Regions from separate parts of the Telluria sp. LT1R51-2 genome, predicted to be linked through region 1. Evidence: predicted binding sites of a transcription regulator. Region 1 holds the regulator's gene; the other holds the start of a gene.
What was found. Region 1 encodes FliA, which starts transcription of late flagellar genes. Its sites were predicted from a motif close to CTAAAGTTTNNNNNNNNNNNGCCGNTA; they were not measured.
Positions count from the first base shown of each region.

Region 2: the regulator FliA is predicted to act here: its motif matches at 2,555-2,581, upstream of AC56LH_RS03355 (flagellar protein FliT).

Region 1 covers NZ_JCASIM010000001.1:3,263,008-3,269,665, reverse strand. Annotated here, with positions in the region: gene flhA (flagellar biosynthesis protein FlhA) at 1-235, shown strand, start outside; gene AC56LH_RS14475 (hypothetical protein) at 313-636, opposite strand; gene flhF (flagellar biosynthesis GTPase FlhF) at 938-2,335, shown strand; gene AC56LH_RS14465 (MinD/ParA family ATP-binding protein) at 2,328-3,146, shown strand; gene AC56LH_RS14460 (RNA polymerase sigma factor FliA) at 3,189-3,917, shown strand; gene AC56LH_RS14455 (flagellar motor protein) at 3,899-4,642, shown strand; gene motD (flagellar motor protein MotD) at 4,651-5,406, shown strand; gene AC56LH_RS14445 (hypothetical protein) at 5,485-6,000, shown strand; gene AC56LH_RS14440 (PAAR domain-containing protein) at 6,002-6,268, opposite strand; gene AC56LH_RS14435 (type VI lipase adapter Tla3 domain-containing protein) at 6,367-6,658, opposite strand, start outside.
Region 2 covers NZ_JCASIM010000001.1:755,181-761,838, reverse strand. Annotated here, with positions in the region: gene AC56LH_RS03375 (CsbD family protein) at 35-235, opposite strand; gene AC56LH_RS03370 (AI-2E family transporter) at 413-1,540, shown strand; gene AC56LH_RS03365 (CsbD family protein) at 1,608-1,784, opposite strand; gene AC56LH_RS03360 (class I SAM-dependent methyltransferase) at 1,857-2,474, opposite strand; gene AC56LH_RS03355 (flagellar protein FliT) at 2,691-2,915, shown strand; gene AC56LH_RS03350 (FimV/HubP-related protein) at 3,265-4,410, opposite strand; gene fumC (class II fumarate hydratase) at 4,504-5,901, shown strand; gene AC56LH_RS03340 (RNA-binding S4 domain-containing protein) at 5,962-6,174, shown strand; gene AC56LH_RS03335 (DUF883 family protein) at 6,279-6,563, shown strand; gene AC56LH_RS03330 (YjfB family protein) at 6,601-6,658, opposite strand, start outside.

The DNA.
Region 1 (6,658 bases):
CGGTACCGGCATCGAGCCGGGCCTGGCCGACACCATCGCTCAGCAGGCGGCGCACGCTGCCAACCAGCAAGAGCAGATGGGCTTGTCGCCCGTGCTCCTGGTGCCGGCGCCGCTGCGCGTGCTGCTGTCGCGCTTTTTGCGCCGCGCCGTGCCTGCACTCAAGGTGCTGTCACATGCTGAAGTGCCAGAGACCAAGACGATTCGCGTGACAAGCCTGGTCGGCGTGCCGATGTAATGGCGCTGTGATCGTGCAGTGATCGTGCTGTGTTCGCGCTGACGCTGGCGACAACGCCGCCAGCGTCATTCGCGCCTTCAACCCACCACGATCTGCTGTTCGATCGGCCCCAGGTCGGTAATCGTCACCATGATATGCAAGGGGCTGTTCCAGTCGACATGCAGATGAAACTCGACACCGCCGGGGCCACCTTCGGGATCGTGCGGCCCGATATTGGTGACATACACATTGGCTTCTCCCAGCAGGGGGCGGCCCGGCGGTGAATCGAACGGGTCGGCCGTCGGCCGCCATTCGGCTGCCGTGATCAGCACGGCCGAGCTCTCGGTGAGGCCGGGCCAATTGAAATTCTGGCGTACGCGGCCTTGTACGTTACGATAGATCAGCCGGATCGAGCGTGCCATGGGGGTCTCCTGGTGAGCGGGTAGGGCACGCCAGCCGTGCCAGTCCCGGTTCGACCCGGCCGGTATCCACAAGATCGGCACCCGCACGCCACCTTTTTGCGCCAACGCAAACCCTGTTGGTGCCTGCCCCAATCCTGTCAAGTTTCAAGAAACCGGTATCACTTTTTCTGATTGTGGGGAAATAGGCCCTTTTCCCCATCCTTCTCGGCTGATCGTTTCCGCACGGCATCGACAATAATGATTCCTATCGATGGGCATGTGCCCGTCATGCAGAACATAGATTGAAGTGCGGAGAACCACGATGAAAGTGAAGAAATTTACAGCGGCAACTTCCCGGGACGCTTTGCGCAAGGTGCGCGAAGCCCTGGGCCCGGATGCCGTCATCCTGTCCAACCGTCCGGTCGATGGCGCGGTCGAAATCCTGGCGCTCGATAACGACGACGTCGCCTCGCTGTCCGCCCCTGTCGCGGATTCCGAGATGGCCCAGCCGAAGCCGCAGCTGCAGCACTTCGACGAACTCGCGCCAGCTGCCCCGCGCGCTACCCCGGCCCGCCGCTACCAGGATGCCGGCCCGGTCAAGAACGCGCCGGTCGCGCCGGCCTATGTCGCGCCCGTGGCACCGCTGGCGCCGGCCGAGCCGGTCTCGACCTACGCCGAACGCCGCGCCCCCGCGCCTGAACCAACGATCGACATGGCCGCCATGACCGCCATGATGAGCGCCGCCATCACCCAGGCCAAGGAATCGGCGACCTCGGAAGTCAGCAACATGATGAGCGAAATCCGCGCCATGCGCGGCCTGATGGAAACCCAGCTGGCCGAACTGTCGTGGGGCTCGACCGCCCAGCGCGAGCCGCACAAGGCCACCGTCCTGCGCGAGATGCTGGCCGCCGGTTTCTCGGCCACGCTGGCACGCTACATCATTGAAAAAATGCCGGCCATGAACGACGCAGCGCAAGCCATGCGCTGGGTGAAGACCGTGCTGGCCCGTAACCTCGCGACCATCGGCAACGAAGACGCGATGCTGTCCGAAGGCGGTGTGTTCGCGCTGGTCGGCCCGACCGGCGTGGGCAAGACCACCACCACGGCCAAGCTGGCAGCACGCTGCGTGATGCGCCATGGCCCGGACAAGCTGGCCCTGATCACCACCGATGCCTACCGTATCGGCGGTCACGAGCAGCTGCGCATTTACGGCAAGATCCTGGGCGTCATGGTGCACTCGGTGAAGGACGAGGCCGACCTGCGCATCGCCCTGAAAGAACTGCGCAACAAGCACACGGTGCTGATCGACACCATCGGCATGTCGCAGCGCGACCACATGGTGGCCGAGCAGGTCGCGATGCTGTCGGGCTCGGGCGCCGAAGTCAAGCGCCTGCTGTGCCTGAACTCGACGTCGACCAACGAGACGCTCAACGAAGTCGTGCGTGCCTACCAGGGCAGCGGCCTGCACGGCGCGATCATGACCAAGATGGACGAAGCGGCCTCGACCGGCGGCGTGCTCGACATCGTGATCCGCCAGAAGCTCAAACTGCATTACGTCTCGAACGGCCAGCGCGTGCCGGAAGACCTGCACGTGGCCGACAGCGCGATGCTGATCGACCGCGCGTTCCGCAACCGCGGCACGGCACCGGCTGACGCCGACCTGCCGATGCTGATGGCAGCCACCGCGCAGGCCAGCCGCCGCGAGGTGTCGCATGGCTAGTTTTGACTTCGACCAGGCAGAAGGCCTGCGCCGCATGCTGCAAGGCCCGCGTCCGCGCGTGGTCACGTTTTTGTCGGCCACGCCGGAAGACGACAAGGGCGCGATGCTGGTGAACCTGGGCGCCTCGCTGGCCCAGGCCGGCAACGAAGTGCTGATCGTCGACGCGTGCAACGTCGAGTACGGTGTCGCCCGCCGCCTGGGCCTGAACCGCGGCGCCTCGCTGCTGCAGGTCGCGCGCCAGGAAAGCGCGCTGAACCAGGTGATCCACTCGGCCCCGCAAGGCTTTTCGGTGGTGCCCATGGGCACGCCCGAATCGACCGACGATGTGCGGCGCCTGGGCAAGACGTTCGACGTGCTGGCCACGCAGGCAGGCATCGTGATCGTCGATGGTGAGCTTGGTCCGGACGGCGAATTCCCGGTGCCCCTGATGTCGAGTTCCGAGATCGTGATCCAGGTGTCGACCAGTGCGGCATCGATCACGAATGCCTACTCGCTCATCAAGCGCCTGACGCAGGAACTGGGCCGCCGGCCATTCGGCATCCTGGTCACCGGCGCGACTGAGGGGGAGGCCAAGGTGGTATACGATAATATGTCACTGGCAGCAACACGTTACCTGGCCGTCAAGCTCAGTTTCATGGGCGCCGTGCCGGCCGACGAATACCTGCACCGCGCCGCGCGCCTGGGCCGGGCTGTGGTCGATGCCTTCCCGCTGGCCGGTGCATCGGTCGCGTTTCGCCAGCTGGCCGGCAAGTTCGCACTGCCGGCACTGCCGCAGTTCGGCCGCCAGGGCAGCGCATCCATCGGTTCCTGACACCGTCGCCAACGACATATAAAGAAAAAGACATACGCCAGCATGTATACGGTCAAAGGGAAAGCGGACAAGAATTCTTTGCTGACGGAGCATATGCCGTTGGTAAAGCGTCTTGCCCACCACATGAAGGCGAAGCTGCCGCCTTCGGTGGAGGTCGATGACCTGATCCAGGCTGGCATGATCGGTTTGCTCGACGCGATCAACCGCTACGAAGACGACCACGGCGCGCAGTTCGAAACGTATGCCGTGCTGCGCATCCGTGGCGCAATGCTCGACGAGCTGCGCGCCAGCGACTGGATGCCGCGCAGCACCCGTCAGAACATGCGCAAGGTCGAGGGGGCAATGCAGTCGCTGCAGCAGCGCCTGGGCCGCCCGCCCAGCGAATCCGAAGTGGCCGCGTCGCTCAAGATCTCGCTTGACGAGTATCAGGACATGCTGGCCGACTCGGGCGGCCACCAGCTGCTCTACTACGAAGACTTTCATGCCGACGAAGGCAGCGACAATTTCCTCGACCGTTATGCGGTGGACGATGCCGACCCGCTGCGCAGCCTGATGGAAACCGATTTCCGCCAGGCCGTGATCGACGCGATCGACAAGCTGCCGCCGCGCGAAAAACTCCTGATGGGCCTGTACTACGAAGAAGAACTGAACCTGAAGGAAATCGGCGCCGTGATGGGCGTGAGTGAATCGCGGGTGTCGCAGCTGCACACCCAGGCCGTCGCACGTTTGCGCACCACCTTACGGGAGCAATTATGGACTGGGCCAGCGTAATCGGCCTGGTGCTGGCGATCGCCGGCATCTTTCTCGGTTACACCCTCGACGGCGGCAAGTTCTCGTCGTTGATCCAGCCTGCCGCATTTGCCATCGTGGTGGTCGGCACCTTCGGCGCCGTGCTGCTGCAAAGCGAGACCCGTACCTTCCTGCGCGGCATCACCATGCTGCGCTGGGTGTTCGTGCCACCGAAAAACGGCCGTCAGAAACTGTCGCGCGAAATCGCGCTATGGAGCCTGACGGCGCGCCGCGATGGCTTGCTGTCGCTCGAACAATTCATGAGCAAGGCCGACCCGTTCATCGCCAAGGGCTTGCGCCTGGTGGTCGACGGCATCGCGCCCGAGAAGGTGCGCAGCCTGCTCGAACACGAAATCAACGGCTACGAATTTGCTCAGCGGCAGGCGGCGCGCATCTGGGAATCGGCGGCCGGCTATTCGCCGACGATCGGCATCCTGGGCGCCGTGCTGGGCCTGATCCACGTGATGGAAAACCTGTCCGACCCGGCCCGCCTGGGCTCCGGCATCGCGGTCGCGTTTGTCTCGACCGTGTACGGCGTGGGCATGGCCAACCTGTTCTTTTACCCGGTTGGCAACAAGCTCAAGGCCATCGTCAGCGACAAGGTGTCGCAGTACGAAATTTTGGCCGAAGTGTTCTCTGACCTGGCCAGCGGCGACCACGGCCGCGTCATCGACGAACGCGTCGCCAGCCTGCTCACGCACCACTAGCCACCGCCATGGCCCGCAAGCGCTACGACAACGATATCCCCACCGAAAACCACGAGCGCTGGCTGATTTCGTACGCCGACCTGATCACGCTGCTGTTCGCGTTTTTCGTCGTCATGTACGCCATCTCCATCGTCAACGAGGGCAAGTACCAGGTGCTGTCCGATGCGCTGGGCGATGCCTTTGGCGGGCGCGGCGCCGCCTCCAAGGTCAACACCAACGTCGAACCGGTGCTGCCGCTGTCGCACATCATCAACCGCCGCCGCAACGAAGCCGCGCGGCGCGAGCAGGAAAAGATGGGCGTGATGGCGCGCGAACTGTCGGCGACCTTGCTGCCGCTGGTGAAGTCGGGGCAGGTGCGGGTGATCCAGAATGCGCGCGGCATCAGCGTCGAGATCAATGCCAGCGTGCTGTTCCCGCAGGGCGAGGCGGTGCTTGATGGCGAAGGCCAGGTCATCCTGGCGCAGGTGGCCGGCCTGCTCAAAAACGACTCACACCGCATCGAGGTCGAAGGCCACACCGACGACCTGCCAATTGCCAATCCGCTGTATCCGTCGAACTGGGAACTGTCGACCGCGCGCGCGAGCAGCGTGGTGCGGCTGTTCGCCGCCAACGGCGTGCCCGAGGTGCGCCTGTCGGCGATCGGCTTTGCTGCGACGCGTCCGGTGGCGCCCAACACCGACGAGGCTGGCAAGGCGCGCAACCGGCGCGTGGCGGTGATGATCCTGGCGGCGCTGCCGGAAACCGGTGGAAACATACTTCCGTGAATGTATTGATGGAATCATGTCATAATCGACAGGCAGCGTCGCGCGGGTGACGCCTGCCGTGATCCTCGAGGAGTCGCAATGCATGTCAAACGAAGCTCGCCGGCGGCCAAGCTGGCAATGGTGCTGGCGCTGGTCGGTGTGGTTGGCGTGGTCAAGGCCGTGGAGGCCAAGGTGAACGTCCATCACCGGCTCGAAGTGGAAACCGGGGCCGGCAAGGTCAAGGTGCGGGTGCTGATCGAGAACCGGGGCGATGCGCCGGTATGGATTCCGCGCGAGATCGCACTGGGCGACGACCTGAGCGCGCCACGGTTTGCACTCAGTTCACTGACGGACACGGTCGCCTACACGGGCCGCATGGTCAAACGCGGCCCGCTGAACGCTGCCGATTACCTCGAAATCAAGCCGCAGACGACCTACCTGAACACGCTCGACATCACGCAGGCGTATGCGTTCAAGCCGGGCCAGCATAGTTACGAGATCCGCTACGCCGGCCCATGGGTGACGGATTTGCGCAAGCTCGACGCGGGTGGCATCAAGAGCAGCCCGGCGCTGCCGGTAAAGTTCTCGCACACGGTCAGGATGGCCGCGCGCTGATTCAGGGCGCCTTGCAATTGGTGGCGCTGGCGATCAGCGTCGCGCCACAACTTGTCTTGTCGCCATCGAAGGCAATGAACTTGCCGTCGATTTTATGCTGCGCCGACCCGCTGACGATCTTGCAGCCGTTGTGACCTTTGATCGGGCAACTGCAGGTGTCGCCCACGCACGCTACGGGAATACCGCCCACCTTCACATGCTGCGCGCTGACGCTGAGGACCTTGCCACCATGCGAGGTGGCGTCGCCGAGCCGGATGATATTGCGCATGATTGAGCCTTTCTTCTGATGGTGATCAGTCGCCTGCACTGTCGTGTTCGGGGATGGCGTCTGCCTTCTCGCCCAGCACCGAGGCCACTGTCGGTGGCTTATAGTTGTCCGGGTCGATCGACGGCTGGACAATGTGCTTGAAGATGTTTGCACCTTGCACCTTGCGCCTTGCGCCGTTCCTTGCTCGGCGGGCTGATGAACACAATGCTGGCGCCGGCCGGATCGCGCAGATTGATCGCTGCTGAGGCGCCGCCCTCGATATAGCTGCCCATCACGCCCACAGCCATCTGGACGAAGAAGGTCGCTGCGCCGGTATTGCCCATGCGCTGGTCGGTATCGATGAACTGCGACGTTTTGCCGGTGTCGATGTCGGGGCCACCTTGCGCGGCA
Region 2 (6,658 bases), 2.5 Mb from region 1:
CTGCCGCAATCTGCGGCTGGTGAGGGAGTCCGTATTATGGACGTGGACGGTTTGCGCGGTCAGCTGCGTCTTCGGCTGCTTCGCGAACGTCGCCAGCTGCGTTCTGGACTTTGCCTTCAACCTGGTTTGCCAGACCTTTGGCCTGCTGTTCCTTGCTGTCCACCAGTTTGCCGGCGCCTTCTTGGATTTTGCCGCCAACTTCTTTCAGTTTGCCTTCGACTTGGTCTTTATTCATGGTGATCTCCTTTGGTTGGCATGGCCGGTTGGCGATGCGATGAATACAGATTAACGAAATGTTTCCAGCTCTTCTGTTAGCACACGCACATAACCGGCATGTCGAATTGCGCGCCGTCTTGCCATTGGGAATGCTATTGTTTTAACAACACCTTTAACGTACGATCAAGACATCACCATGAATCCCCATACGCCGCCTTCCTCTGACGCCCAAGTGCCAGAGACACCCCTCACCCAGCGCAAACTCGCGCGCCGCGTCACGCTTGTCAACGGTATCGGCGTCCTGTTCATCCTTGGCTTGGCAGCCGTCGTACTCGCCGCCGACGCCCTGCTGCTGATCTTTGCCTGCATCCTGTTTTCGATCCTGCTCTATAAACTGAGCGCGCTGCTGCATCAGCGCACCGGCATCAAGCGCAATATTGCCCTCGTCATCGTCGTGCTGCTGCTCACCGCCATCTTCGGGCTGGGTGGCTGGGCGATGGCGCCGCAGATTTCCGAGCAGTCAGGTCAGCTGGCCAAGGAGATCCCTGCCGCAGTCGAGCGCCTGCAAGCGGAAGTTGCGCAACATCCTCTGCTCAAGCGTGTGGTGGCCGAGCTGCCGCCGCCGGAAGACATCGTCAAGCAGATGGGTTCGCTGGTGCCGAATGCCGGCCTGTTCTTCAGTGGCATTATTGGCGCGCTGGGCAATATCGTCATCATCATTTTCGTGGGCATTTATTTTGCTGCGTCGCCGGGCGTGTACACCGGTGGCTTCATCCGCCTCGTGCCGCAACAGAAACGTGGCCGCGCACGGGAGGTCATGCAGGAGATGGGCGACAACCTGTCGAGCTGGCTGCTGGGCAAGGCCGTGTCGATGCTGATCGTCGGTGTCACGACGGCCATTGGCCTCAGCCTGCTCGGCGTGCCGCTCGCGTTGATTCTGGGCGTGATTGCGGGCCTGCTCGACTTCATTCCGTACCTGGGCCCGATCATGGCGGGCATTCCGGCGGTCTTGCTGGCGCTGTCGATCAGCCCTGACCTGGCGCTGTATGCGCTGCTGCTGTTTGCAGCGATCAATATGCTCGAAGGTTATGTGTTGCAGCCTATGATCGAGGCCAAAGCCATCGAATTGCCGCCGGCCCTCGTGATCGTAATGCAACTGATCTTCGGCACGCTGTTCGGCTTTGCCGGCGTGGCGCTGGCCACGCCCCTGGCGGCCGTGCTGTCGGTGCTGGTCAAGATGCTGTATATCGAAGACATACTGGGAGATAGGCCCGAAAACAGACCCGAAAACAGACCCGCGGACCGTCCCATGAAAGCGTCCTGATAACAACAAAGCCGCGCAATGCGCGGCTTTGTCGATCATGCTGCTGAAGTGAATCAGCAAACGTGCATCAGCGATTGCCTTTTGCAATTTCCTTGACGTCGCCAACTTTCTTCTGAGCTTTGCCTTCAGCCTGGTTTGACAGGCCCTCGCTCTGCTGCTGGCGGCTGCCGACGGCTTCGCCGACTTTCTCCTGCACCTTGCCAGCAACTTCCTTGGTCTTGCCCTTGACTTGATCCTTGTTCATTGCAATCTCCTTGCCTGTGACGTGGATGAGCCTTCACAGTAGGAGCATGTTCGGGCCAGTTCTGTACGGCGTTTAACAAACAGGCTTGCGCCACACGCTCGCCAGCCACGGTTGCTGGTCACGTGGCAAACCGGGCGGCCGGTAATAGTGGTGCAGCGCGACAAAGCCAGCTGCCAGCAAGAAACGCTCCCAACTCTCGTAATCATGGTAGCTGCCATAGCGGTCGCCGTTCCAGCCTTCCTGATTCTGGCCACGCGGATTCGACGTGAACAGCACCCCGCCCGGCTTGAGCGTGCCGAACAATTGATCTAGCGTGTGTGGCAAGGCCGCACTGGGGACATGGAACAGCACCGCGTTGGCAAACACGCCATCGAACAGCGCCGGTGGCAAATCGAGGTGCAGGAAATCCTGCTGCCACACGTCGCAACCACTGTACTGCCGCGCCATCGCGACAAACCGTTCGCTGCCATCCACGCCGATCGCGCGATGGCCCAGACCGCTGAAGGTCTTGAGGTCGCGCCCGGGCCCGCAACCCAGGTCAAGGATCGTGTGCGGCGCTGGCGTTGCGATCGCGCCCAGCAACGCATCAATGTTTTGACTTACGTCATGGTCGATCGTGCCGTTAAAGAAATCCTCGGCATGCTCGTTGTAGTGTTGCAGCGTACTGCGGGTGATGTCGTCATGGTTCATGCGCATAGTATGCCAGCGGGGCCGCCCGTTGCGGGACGCGCGCCTGCGCAAAATAATCAGAAAATATTTTATCGATGGCCCTAAAGTTTCCGAAAGCTCAGCCGTAAACGATTCAGACAACCGGGAATCCGGCCTGACAAACCCCGTTTTGGTGCCCATATGAACGCAAACGATGTCCTTGCGATATACGAAAACCTCGCTGACCTGACCGGTCAGATGACGCATGCCGCCAAGGCAGGGGACTGGCACGAGTTTGCACAATTGAATATGGAAGTCCGGGCTCAGGCAGCCCCGGCAGCCGCCGGCTTGCCGGCACTGACCGGCGCCAAGCGCCTGACGAAGATTGATCTGTTGAAGCAGTTGATGGCCAACGATCGCGCCATCCGCGACGTGACCGAGCCATGGGACGACCAGGTCGATCGCGCTCTGCAGGCACACTGATCTGCCATCAAATCGTTGACCAAAGCACCTGAGGGTGCTTTTTTTACGCCCTGACACGCCACCGTGCAAATGCCAGGGCAACAAAAAAGCGCCCATCGGGCGCTTTGCTGGCCATCAAGCTCGGCGCTGGATGGCGAATTCTGTGAGAGGACGAACCCCAGCTATCTGCTGGCGTCGCCTCGTGCCGGTTGCTGCCGGCGTCCGTTGCCACTGTAGGCAAGCAGACTGCTTCCAGACACAGGCGTTTCCTCAACGGTCGTCTGCTTGCCGCGCCACCTATCGTTGGTGACTGCGCCAGACCCTGTGCTGTCTGTGATCTTGTCGATCACAAGGCCATTATAGCGCAGAATCAAAGTTGTGTAGACATTTCATTGTGCGGCTCGTCCAGCTGTGGTTCGACCGGTGCGGGCACCTTCTTCTTGCGGGCGAAACGCTGACGCAGGCGCACCATCAGCGACGTGCGCGGCATGGGCTGGATCATCGGCCCTGCCCGCTTGCGGCGGCGCAGAATGACCAGCACGCCACCCACGAGTACCAGTATGGCGACCACCGCGCCGCTGATCCAGCCCCAGGGCGTAGAAGCTTCGGGCTCCGGCGCAGGCCGCTTGCGGGATGGCCGTGGCGTCGCCGGCTTCGCAACCTTGTCCTGGACAACGGCGGACGGATTGGCCCCCAGCGCCACCTGCAGCACCCGTACCTTGTCTTCCAGCGTGCCGATCTGCTCACGCAACTGGGCATTCTTGACATCGAGCGCGGCGCACACGGGCGCACTGTCGGAGGAAGACGGCGCGCAGGTCGCGGCAGATGCAGATGCAGGCAAAGCAATAGGCACAGGCAGCGGCTTGGGTACTGGCGTCGACGTCGGCGTGGTCGCGGCCGGTTCTGGCGGCGGCACCACTTTCTCGGCGACGACCGGCGTTGCCGATGTGACTGGATGTGGCGGCTTCGGCACCTTCGGCGGCTTCAATGGCCTTGGCTTGCCCGCCATCGGCTTGGGCGCCGCAAGCGCAGCAGAAAGGTCCGCCACGACCGGCGCCGGCGCCTTCGCGGGTACGGGAACAGGCATCGGCGCCGGCGCCGGAACCGGTAATGGCACCGCAGGCGCCGGCGGATTCGGATTCGGCGCAATGAACAGCGTCACGAGACGCACGTCGTGTTCGCTGCCATCGGCCAGTTCCAGATACAGATGCAGGCGGCTTGATTCAACCGGCGCCGACGACGTCACGCGCAGGAACTGTCGGCCATCGCGCTGGATCACACGCATGGCCAGCGTCGACAGCACCGGTGGCATGCCGATATTCGCGCCCCGGTACACGTCGGGGCGCGCCAGGCGTGCCCCGACCGGGGTCGCGGGCGCTGCCAGCGCAGTCAGCTCGAGTTCCAGCGCCAGCGGCTGGCCGATATACGAACTGATGCGCGGCTCGCCAAGCTCGGCCGCGCCGACGCCGCAGGAGAGCAAAGCACACGTGATGAATACAGGGAGGCGGCTGGCCATAGCAACTAACAAGAAAGAGTGAAGCCCAAGCGTCATTAACGGACATTGGGATAAACTCTTTAATCCCAGCCTCTTGCATATCAGGACATGTCCATGGAAAACAGGATTGAGAAAGACAGCTTTGGTCCCATCGAAGTGCCACAAAACAATTTGTGGGGCGCGCAGACGCAGCGCTCGCTTCACCACTTCCACATCTCGACCGAACGCATGGCGCCCGAACTGGTCGCCGCCCTTGCCCAGGTCAAGCGCGCCGCGGCCGCCGTCAACCGCTCGCTGGGCAAGCTGCCAGCCGACAAGGCCGACGCCATCATCCGCGCGGCCGACGAAGTGCTCGACGGGCGCCATCCGGGCGAATTCCCGCTGGCCGTGTGGCAGACCGGTTCAGGCACGCAAAGCAATATGAACATGAACGAGGTGCTGGCCAACCGCGGCTCCGAGCTCCTCGGCGGCGAGCGTGGCGAAGCGCGCCTGCTGCATCCGAACGACCACGTCAATATGGGCCAGTCGTCCAACGACATCTTCCCCACCGCAATGCACGTGGCTGCTGCCTGGGCACTGGCCAAGGAAGTCCTGCCTGCACTGGCGCAATTGCGCGGCACACTGGTGCGCAAATCGCGCGATTTCGAGCCGATCGTCAAAATCGGCCGCACCCACCTGCAGGATGCGACGCCGCTGACGCTCGGCCAGGAATTCTCCGGCTACGTGGCCCAGCTCGAATTTGCCGAAAGCGCGCTCAAGTCCACCTTGTCGGGCCTGCTGCAACTGGCGGCCGGCGGCACCGCCGTGGGCACGGGCCTGAATGCCCATCCCGATTTCGCACCGCGCATCGCGGCCGAACTGGGTTCGCGTACCGGCCTGTCATTCAAATCGGCGCCCAACAAATTCATGGCGCTGGCCGGACATGACGCGATGGTCTCGGCCCATGGCGCGTTCAAGCTGCTGGCCACGGCACTGATGAAAATCGCCAACGACATCCGCTGGATGGCGTCCGGCCCGCGCTCGGGCCTGGGCGAAATCACGATCCCCGAAAACGAACCGGGCAGCTCGATCATGCCGGGCAAGGTCAATCCGACCCAGTGCGAAGCCTTGACAATGCTCTGCTGCCAGGTGTTCGGCAACGATGTCGCGATCACGATTGGCGGCTCGCAGGGCAATTTCGAGCTCAATGTGTTCAAGCCGATGATCGCCCATAACTTCCTGCAAAGCGCGCGCCTGCTGGCCGACGGCATGCGCTCGTTCGATACGCATTGCGCCCAGGGGATCGAGCCGAACCTGGTCCGGATTGGCGAGCTGATGGAAAAATCGCTGATGCTGGTGACCGCACTGGCGCCGCACATCGGGTATGATCGCGCCGCGCAGATTGCCAAGACCGCATCGAAGGAAGGCCTGACCCTGCGCCAGGCTGCCCTGCAAAGCGGTTTTGTCGACGATCAGCAGTTTGACCAGTGGATCGTGCCGATCGATATGACGCGGCCCGATCCGGTCGAGTAAACACCCAGTACCCGGGCGGCCTCGTGATCATCAGGCCGCCTTTTCATCCCCGAGGAAAGAATGCAAAAAATCGAATTTGAGTTGACAGCGGAATTTGTCGAAGTCAACCAGTTGCTCAAGCTGGCCGGCCTGGTCGACAGCGGCGGCGCCGGCAAGAACCTGGTCGCCAGCGGTGTGGTGAAGGTCGATGGCAAGCAGGAGCTGCGCAAAACCGCCAAGATCCGCACCGGCCAGATCGTGACATTGGGCGACGTCGAAATCACGGTTCGCTAAAAATAGACAGAAAGACAGCTTCTTATGTTTGCGGCTTAACAAACAGAAGTGGTCTTCATTGTTTATATTTTAAGACGTTAATCAACGGCTTATAGGTGAAAGCGATGGAAACCCCTGAAACCCGCGCACAGTCGCAGGAGCAACTGATCGGTGATTTGCGCCTCGTGATTGAGAACGCAGAAGAACTGCTCAAGAATACGGATCAATACTCGAGCGCGCTGTATCAGGATGCGCGCACGAAGCTGTCACTGGCCCTCGAAGCGGCCAATGAAGAACTGTCCCGTTTCGAAGACGCCCAGCTCGAACGCATGATGGCCGCGACCCGCATGGCCAACGAACAATTTGCTGACCGCTCGGGCGAATCGCGCATCCTGCGCGCGTTTCACTAAGCCGCAACGTCCGTAACCCGGCATCGCGCCGGGTGATTCATGCTTTCGTGTTGATCGAATTGCCCAGGTGTGCCGGCAGGTTTTGCGCCTGCGGA